DNA from 4 places in the Tardiphaga sp. 709 genome. Region 1 is predicted to be linked to each of the others. Evidence: predicted binding sites of a transcription regulator. Region 1 holds the regulator's gene; each other region holds the start of a gene.

Evidence for each region. The regulator LexA, encoded in region 1, represses DNA repair genes until DNA is damaged. The targets are predictions, from matches to a motif close to TGTTCNNNNTGTGTTCNG.
Region 2: a site for LexA is predicted at 1,325-1,342, ahead of RSO67_RS22310 (PA0069 family radical SAM protein). Genes of this name have one in related genera too.
Region 3: a site for LexA is predicted at 1,370-1,387, ahead of RSO67_RS28000 (putative DNA modification/repair radical SAM protein). Genes of this name have one in related genera too.
Region 4: a site for LexA is predicted at 803-820, ahead of radA (DNA repair protein RadA). Genes of this name have one in related genera too.

Annotation. Positions count from the first base shown of each region.
Region 1 is NZ_CP135529.1:75,738-77,939, reverse strand. It holds gene RSO67_RS00385 (GNAT family N-acetyltransferase) at 1-351, shown strand, start outside; gene lexA (transcriptional repressor LexA) at 654-1,376, shown strand; gene RSO67_RS00375 (ComEC/Rec2 family competence protein) at 1,395-2,202, opposite strand, start outside.
Region 2 is NZ_CP135529.1:4,596,190-4,598,391, reverse strand. It holds partial or broken gene RSO67_RS22315 (VOC family protein) at 1-22, opposite strand, end outside; gene RSO67_RS22310 (PA0069 family radical SAM protein) at 140-1,303, opposite strand; gene RSO67_RS22305 (glycosyl transferase) at 1,508-2,077, shown strand; partial or broken gene RSO67_RS22300 (GNAT family N-acetyltransferase) at 2,074-2,202, shown strand, end outside.
Region 3 is NZ_CP135529.1:5,850,416-5,852,617, forward strand. It holds gene RSO67_RS27995 (UdgX family uracil-DNA binding protein) at 1-27, opposite strand, end outside; gene RSO67_RS28000 (putative DNA modification/repair radical SAM protein) at 49-1,290, opposite strand; gene RSO67_RS28005 (DNA repair protein) at 1,450-2,202, shown strand, end outside; gene RSO67_RS28010 (DNA polymerase Y family protein) at 2,135-2,202, shown strand, end outside.
Region 4 is NZ_CP135529.1:808,607-810,808, forward strand. It holds gene RSO67_RS04250 (hypothetical protein) at 106-372, opposite strand; gene radA (DNA repair protein RadA) at 846-2,202, shown strand, end outside.

The DNA.
Region 1 (2,202 bases):
GGCTACGCCTATGTGGTGCTGTTCCGCAAACGACCGGCCTATCGCTACACGGTCAAGCACTCGATCTATATCCACCACGGACATGTCGGCCGCGGTATCGGCCGCCTGTTGATGCGCGAACTCATCGACGTCTGCGCGGCGGCCGGCTTCCGGCAGATCATCGGCTATATCGATGCCGACAACACGGCCTCGCTCGGCTTGCATGAAAGCTTCGGCTTTGCCCGCGTGGGCTTGCTGCCCGGCGTCGCCTATCGTTCCGGCCGCTGGGCCGACACGATCATGGTTCAGCGCTCGCTGGCCACCGGCTCCACGACACCTCCGCCGCCCATTGGGCGCATGACGTCCACCTAGCTCAAGCGACCGCGGAAGCATTTTCCATGTCCGTCGAGGACCGACGACTGGTGAGGAACAGCCTCCTCAAACCTCGCTCAACGTGCGTTCTGTTGACGGCAAATTAAGCATTGCAGAACACATATGGAACATATAGTGTTCGTTCATGATTTGTTTCGAGATTCTGTGGCTTTGAGTAGTTTGAGAGTGCCCGAACTCGCGCAACCGATCTTCGAACGATCGTCTCTGGATTGAGGCTCACTGTTCGAAGGCCCTTTGAAACGCACGCGGCGGCCGACACCGTCAACTGAGGATGGCTTCAGATGCTCACGCGCAAACAATACGAACTCCTGCGATTCATCGATCAACGGTTGAAGGAAGCCGGCGTCCCGCCCTCCTTCGACGAGATGAAGGATGCGCTCGACCTGCGCTCGAAGTCCGGCATCCATCGTCTGATCACAGCACTGGAAGAACGCGGCTTCATACGCCGTCTACCCAATCGCGCCCGTGCCATCGAAGTCATCAAGCTGCCAGAGCTCGGCGCGCCGGTCACCGGCGGCACCGGACGCCGCGGCTTTACGCCCAGCGTCATCGAAGGCACGCTCGGCAAGGTGCGTTCGGCCGCCAGCATCGCTAGCCACAGCGGCGATGATGACAACGGCCGCACGGTTGCTATCCCGGTCATGGGCCGCATCGCGGCCGGTACGCCGATCGAGGCGCTGCAGACCCGCAGCCACACGATCAGCATGCCCGCCGACATGCTCGGCTCCGGCGAACATTATGCGCTCGAAGTGCGCGGCGATTCCATGCAGGACGCCGGCATTCTCGATGGCGATACCGTGCTGATCCAGCGCAACGAGAGCGCCGACACCGGCGACATCGTGGTGGCCCTGATCGACGACGAGGAAGCCACCCTGAAGCGCTTCCGCCGCCGCGGCGCGTCAATCGCGCTGGAGCCCGCCAACGACGCCTACGAGGTCCGCATCCTGCCGCCCAACCGGGTGCGCATTCAGGGCAAGCTGATCGGCCTGTATCGCCGCTACTGAGGCTATCGCCTCGGCGGACTACTGATCTTCGGGTTGAAGATCGGTTTCCGCCGGCGTCGCATCCGCCGGCCGATTTTGCGGTGGACGACCGCTCTGGATCAGATCGTGCTGGGGCTCATCGGGAATGGCGCGCGACCACGGACGGTCCTGGCCGCGTGGCCGTACAGAGTCGATGGCAAAGCCGTTTGCTGTTCGCTGCAGGCTTACCGCACCATTTCGTTGCAGGCGATCCTGATCGATCACCAGCGCCCTGCAATCTCTCGGCGATTGTCGCGCCGTGACGATGAGCGCCGCTTTCTCGCAATCATCTGTGAAGGCATCCGGCTGTAGAACCAGCGCCACCAAAGCGCCATCGGCCAGCGCCGTGATGCACCCGTCGCGGTCGCAGGACACACCGTGGCTGAGGGAGGCATCCGTTGGCAGCCGGGCGTCGGCATCACCGGCAAGCCACTCCTTCGCGAGAAACGCATCCTTGGCGCTGCGCATCATATGCAGGCGCCCGTCCCTGCCCCGTACCGCAACGCTGCGACCGTCACCCGAGATCAGCATATCGGGCTGCTTGACCAGCAACGCCCAGACAATCGAGAGCGCGAGCACGCCAACTCCCGCAAAGCGCAACGGCGTGCGCAGCAATCCGAGCACGATGATGCCGATACTGGCTGATATCAGCGGTCCGATGCCAAAGGCCGGCATCCGGCCGATGGCGCCGGGCAAGGCTGCCACCCATTGCGTGACCACAATCATCCACTGGATGCCGACATCCATCAGCCGCCAGAACACACCGTCAAAGCCGAACGGCATGGCCACCAGACCGAGAATGCCCGCC
Region 2 (2,202 bases), 1.7 Mb from region 1:
GGGTCTGTTGTTTGGCTGTCATGTCTTCACCTTCATTCACTCAACGCAAAAAGCGGAGAAAGGATCACCGGCTGGCTCTGGTTTCCGGCCGATGACCCTTCCTCCGAGGCGACTCCCCAGTTTGCGAGACCGTAAGGAGTTAGAACAGATTCAATTGCTTACCAGCACCGGCAGGCTTCTCGAAATGATCGAGGGTGAGCTTCGAACGACGTTTGTTGAGACCGAGCTTGCCGCAGGCGATTTCGAAGCGCCGCCCGATCATCCAGGCCATCGGCCCGGTCCCCTTCATGCGCGTGCCCCATTGCGAGTCGTAATCGCGGCCACCGCGCATTTCGCGGATCAGCGTGAAGACGTGGCGATAGCGGTCCGGATAATTCGCGATCAGCCATTCGCGAAACAGATCGCGCACTTCCATCGGCAGCCGCAGCAAAACGTAACTGGCTTCCTTGACGCCGGCATGCGCGGCGGCATCGAGAATGCGCTCGATCTCGCTGTCGTTCAGCGCGGGGATCACCGGCGCCACCATCACCGTGGTCGGAATGCCAGCCTCGGATAGCTGCCGCAAAGCTTCCAGCCGCTTCGACGGCGTCGAAGCGCGCGGCTCCATGGTGCGCGCGAGCTTAGGATCGAGCGACGTCACCGACAGCGCCACTTTGACCAGATTGCGCTTCGCCATCCGCGCCAGGATATCGATGTCGCGCGTCACCAAGGCAGACTTCGTCACGATGCCGACGGGATGACCAGTCTTCTCCAGCACTTCGAGAATGCCACGCATCACCTGACGCTCGCGCTCGATCGGCTGATACGGATCGGTATTGGTACCGATCGCGATCATCTTCGGCTCGTATTCGGCGGCGGCCAGCTCCTTCTCGAGCAGCGCCGGCGCATCGGGCTTCACGAACAGTTTGGATTCGAAATCGAGCCCGGGCGAGAGACCGAGATAGGCGTGGGTCGGCCGCGCGAAACAATAGACGCAGCCATGCTCGCAGCCACGATAGGGATTGATCGAACGGTCGAAGCCGATATCCGGCGACTCGTTGCGCGTGATGACCTTGCGCGCGGTGTCCGTCGCAACGGTCGTCTTGAACGGCGGCAATTCATCGAGGCTCTGCCAGCCGTCATCAAATGCGACCCGGGCCTCGGCCTCGTAGCGCCCGCTGTCGTTGGACTGGGCACCGCGGCCGCGCCGCCGCTGCTTGTCGATCGCCACCGCGATCTCGGGAAAAGGGGAAAGCGCACCCGCCGGCTTATCGGAGGGCGCCGGGACCGGCGGGTGCTTGAGGGCAGCGATCTGGCGACTCATGAAGCCACGATAGCGCACAAATGGAACAAAGCAAGAACATAAATAGGGTGGCACACGGCCGGGGCACTGTGCATTCTCCCGCCGCCTTGCAGGGGCGGCCGAAAGTCGAACCGCCCCGAAATTGCAGCAGCCGCCGGTGCCGCATAGACTATGACGAAACGATAACGCGGCCACCCCGTTGTTGAGAGGTATTATCCGACACCCATGCTGAGCGTGATCATCCCCACCGAAGGCGTCGAACAGCCCGCTGTTGCCACACTGGCAGCGCTGGTGCCGGGCGCTGCTGCCGGAGTGATCCGCGAAGTGCTGCTGGTCGATCGCGCCGGCACAGACGTCATCGAACGCGTCGCGGATGTCGCCGGCTGCGGCTTCCTGACCTCGCAAGGATCGCGCGCCGCGGCGATGGCCGCCGGCGCCAAGCAGGCGCGTTCGCCCTGGCTGATGTTTCTGCATGCCGGTGCCGTGCTCGATGCCGGCTGGATCGAGGAGACCCAGCAATTCATCCAGCGCGTCTCGACCAGCGAGCGCCCCCGCGCGGGCATTTTCCGCTATGCGCGCTCGCCCTATGACGAGACCAATTTTCGCGATGGTCTGAAGCACCTGGTCCGGATGATCACAGGCCCCAAGGCCGATCAGGGCCTGCTGATCGCCCGCGAACACTATGATCGTCTCGGCGGCTACGCACCCGATGCCCGGCGTTCCGAAGCGCGGCTGCTGCGCCAGCTCGGCCGCTCCTCACGCACATTGCTACGCAGCCGGATCATCGTCGCCTGATCATGGCCGTCCAAGCCCCCGATGCCGTTCAGCCTGCAGTGCTACGCGATCTCCAGCCTGGCGATATCGACTGGGTCATCCGCAGTCACGGCGAACTCTATGCGAGTGAATACGGGTTCGATGCA
Region 3 (2,202 bases), 490 kb from region 1:
GTCGCTCTCCAGCACGATACTGTGCATCGGGTCTCCTGAAATGAAATTCTAGAATCCAAATCCCAATTGGGTTGCCTTCGGTTTGAACCGCTCCGCCAGTTTTGCGCTGTCCAGCAAATTCACGGCGGGGCGATGATCCGGAAGAACGATGAAAGGCAGTGCCTTGTTCCGCGGGATATGCAGCCGGGCGAGATCACCGACGCGGATCGACGAGATGCGGCGCGTTTCGATGATCCGCTGCACAGCCTTGGCGCCGAAACCGGGCACGCGCAAAAGGTCTTCGCGGCTGGCGCGGTTGACGTCGAGCGGGAAGCGCTCGCGGTGTCGCAGCGCCCAGGCGAGTTTCGGGTCCATGTCCAGCGACAGCATGCCGTGGCTGTCATCGACGATCTCGTCGGCGTCGAAGCCGTAGAAGCGCATCAGCCAGTCGGCCTGATACAGCCGATGCTCGCGGATCAGCGGCGGGGCTCGCAGCGGCAGCGAACGACTGGCATCGGGGATCGGGCTGAAGGCGGAGTAATAGACGCGCTTGAGATTGTAGGACCCGTAGAGATTGGCCGAGGTCCGGATGATGGTTGAATCATTGGCGCTGTCGGCGCCGACGATCATCTGCGTGCTTTGCCCCGCGGGCGCAAAACGCGGCCCGACCTTGCCGCGCGGCGTCGGCTTGCGACCCTCGCGGGCTTCATCGAGCTTCAACCGCAATCGACCCATGGTGCGACGAATGGCGCGGACGTCTTTCTCCGGCGCCAGCTTCGCCAAACTGTCCTCCTCGGGCACCTCGATATTGATGGAGAGGCGGTCGGCATATTTGCCGGCCTCGGTGATCAGTACATCGTCGGCTTCCGGAATAGTCTTGAGATGGATATAGCCGCGGAAATGATGCTCCTCGCGCAGTTTTCGCGCGACGGCGACAACCTGTTCCATCGTGTAATCGGCGCTGCGGATGATGCCCGACGAGAGAAACAGTCCCTCGATGTAATTGCGCCGGTAGAAATCCAGCGTCAGCTGCACCACTTCGTCGACGGTGAAGCGGGCGCGCGTCACATTGCTGGAGGCCCGGTTGACGCAATAAAGGCAATCGTAATTGCAGGCATTGGTGAGCAGGATCTTCAGCAGCGAGATGCAGCGGCCGTCCGGCGCATAGGAATGACAGATCCCCATGCCTGCATCGGTCGAGCCAATGCCTTTGCCGTCGCGGGAGTCCCGTTTCTCGGTACCGCTGGACGCACAGGACGCGTCGTATTTCGCGGCATCTGCCAGGATCTCCAGCTTGCGCTTCACGTCCATGTTCAAAAATCCCTTTGATTTCAAATGCTAAAAAAGCGGCTGATGATCCCGATTGACTCGGCTTGCCATCTTAGCTTTATAGAACATATCATGAACAAATGGGCCGGCAATGGGTTCACTAAAAACCCGCCACGGCAAAACAATTTCGAGGAGCGGCGCATGACCGGCGCACGCATGGCCACGCTCGCGCAATTGCGCGGCAGCATCGAACGCATCGAGACCCACAGCGATACCTATGCGCCGGATCGCGTGTCGCTCGGTCATGCCGAGGCGGACGCGGCGCTGCAAGGCGGGCTCGCACGTGGCACCATGCATGAGGTGTTCGCCGAAGGCCGTCACAGCGCGGCGGCCACGGGCTTTGTCGCCGGCCTTGCGCATCGTGTCTCGGCAAAGCGGCCGCTGCTGTGGATCCGGCAGGATTTCTCCGAACGCGAATGCGGCGCGCTGGCCATGAGCGGCTGGCGGGAACTCGGTCTCGATCCGCGCTTGCTGGTCACTGTGCGCGCGCCCGATGTGGAGACGGCATTGCGGACCACGGCTGATGCGCTGGCCTGCGATGCGCTGGGCAGCGTCGTGCTGGAGACTTGGGGCGACAGCAAGCAGTTCGACTTGGTCGGCAGCCGCAAGCTCACGCTGGCAGCGCGCGGCTCTGGCGTCACGTGCCTGTTGCTGCGGACTGCAGGCGTTCCGGCCTCGAGTACGGCAGAGACGCGCTGGATCATCCGCTCCGCGCATTCGCCGCCATTCAAGCCCTGGCAATCATGGGGCGCGCCCATGCTCGACGTACAACTGGTTCGAAATCGTCATGGCTCGAACGGGCAATGGATCATGGAATGGAAGTGTGATGAGTGCGTTTTCCGTGACACATCGGCGCATCCTCAGCCTGTGGCTGCCGCGCCTGCCAACCGACCG
Region 4 (2,202 bases), 730 kb from region 1:
GATTTGATGACGGCAACATATGAGGATGCCAAGGCAGGCACAGCTGCACTGCGCCTGGATTCACCGCAGAGCGCGACGTGAGATCAATCGGCCTCTGCAGCCAACCTAATAGCCGTCGCGAGGCAGCCCGAAGAGGTGCTCGAACACACTCGGTTGGCGAACCACCCATTGGCCCGGTTCGCCCGTTCTCAAATCCCGCACATAACGCGGCGGCGCTTCCACATAGTAAAGCGGCGGCGGCGCGCGAATGCCGGTATCCATTGTGATGGGATAGCGCGCCGTGCCGGCGCGATAGCGCGCATCGCGGTAGTCAGAGGCAAGTACCGGCGTCGCCAGCGTCGCCGCACCCAGCACGATCATCAAAATACGCACGGCACACCTCACGCTGACGTCACTGCGGTGAGGCTATCGAGCGGAGGTTAATGAAGGATTCGTCGCATGGCAGTTCCACGCGAGCTCCTGCGCGGAATGAATTAGACTCGTGAAGCGCTGGACTGCGGCTCAGCTGGTTGGTCGAGCAGCCTCGATTCCTTACCAGTGCTTGCATCTGGATTCTGCTCTCGGCGCGTCTACCGAGCGTAAGCAATCGCCAAGCTGAAGAAGGACCGTTGCAGAGGCTGCACCTCCGGCATCGCCGCGGCAAAGGCGATCCAGGCCGACATTGCCGACCAGCTCTCGCGCGTCGGAATTTTTGGCAACCGAATAGACCTTGCCCATGTGCCGGTCGATGCGTCCCCCCGGCGAGGCTGGCGACCCCTTCGAGAAGAAACTTGCAAATGCCCCGTTCAACCGCGTAGACCAAGAGAACAAACCAAAAACAACCACAGCCGCGATTCCTTCCGCCAATGGCCAAGAACCTCCTCTCCTTCGTCTGCCAGAATTGCGGCGCCGCCTATAACAAGTGGCAGGGCAAGTGCGACGCCTGCGGCGAGTGGAATGCGCTGGCCGAGGAGGACACCACCGGCGTCACCACGATTCCGGTCAGCGCGCGCTCCAAGCGCAAGGGGCGCACCTTCAATCTCGAAAGCCTGACTGGCCAGAGCAACGATGCGCCGCGCATAGCCTCGGGGATGGGCGAGCTCGACCGCGTCACCGGCGGCGGTTTCGTGCGCGGCTCGGTGCTCTTGATCGGCGGCGATCCCGGCATCGGTAAATCGACCTTGCTGACCCAGGCCACCAGCCTGATGGCGCGCGCCGGCCATCGCGTCGTCTATATCTCCGGCGAAGAAGCCGTGGCGCAAGTGCGGCTGCGCGCGTCGCGTTTGGGCCTCGCGGACGCCTCGGTACAGCTCGCGTCCGAAACCTCGGTCGAAGATATCGTCGCCACGCTGTCCGAAGGCACGGTACCGCGGCTGATCGTGATCGACTCGATCCAAACCATGTGGACCGACACGGTGGAATCCGCGCCCGGCACCGTCACCCAGGTCCGCGCCTCGGCGCAGGCGCTCATTCGCTTCGCCAAGAAATCCGGGGCCACTATCATCCTGGTCGGCCATGTCACCAAGGACGGCCAGATCGCCGGGCCTCGTGTCGTCGAGCACATGGTCGATGCCGTGATGTCGTTCGAGGGCGAAGGCTCGCAGCAGTTCCGCATCCTGCGCGCGGTGAAGAACCGCTTCGGCCCGACCGACGAGATCGGCGTGTTCGAGATGACGGGGCTCGGCCTGCGCGAGGTCTCCAACCCCTCCGAGCTGTTCCTGTCCGATCGCGATCTCGGCTCGCCGGGCACCGCCGTCTTCGCCGGCATGGAGGGCACCCGTCCGGTGCTGGTGGAACTGCAGGCTCTGGTTGCGCCGACGACTTTGGGCACGCCGCGCCGCGCCGTGGTGGGTTGGGATTCCTCCCGGCTGTCCATGGTGCTGGCCGTGCTGGAGGCCCATTGCGGGGTCAAGCTGTCGGGCTACGACGTCTATTTCAACGTCGCCGGCGGATTGCGCATCAACGAGCCCGCCGCCGACATGGCCGCGGCCGCAGCACTGGTGTCGTCGCTGTGCAACGCCCCGCTGCCCACCGACGCGGTCTATTTCGGCGAAATCTCGCTGTCCGGCGCGGTGCGCCCGGTGGCGCAGACATCGGCGCGGCTGAAAGAGGCGGCAAAACTCGGCTTCGGCCGCGCAGTGCTGCCGGAATCGGCGCGCGGCGATCCCGGCGGCGATGCCGGACTGTCCCTCAATACCATCGGCGGCCTGACCTCGCTGGTCG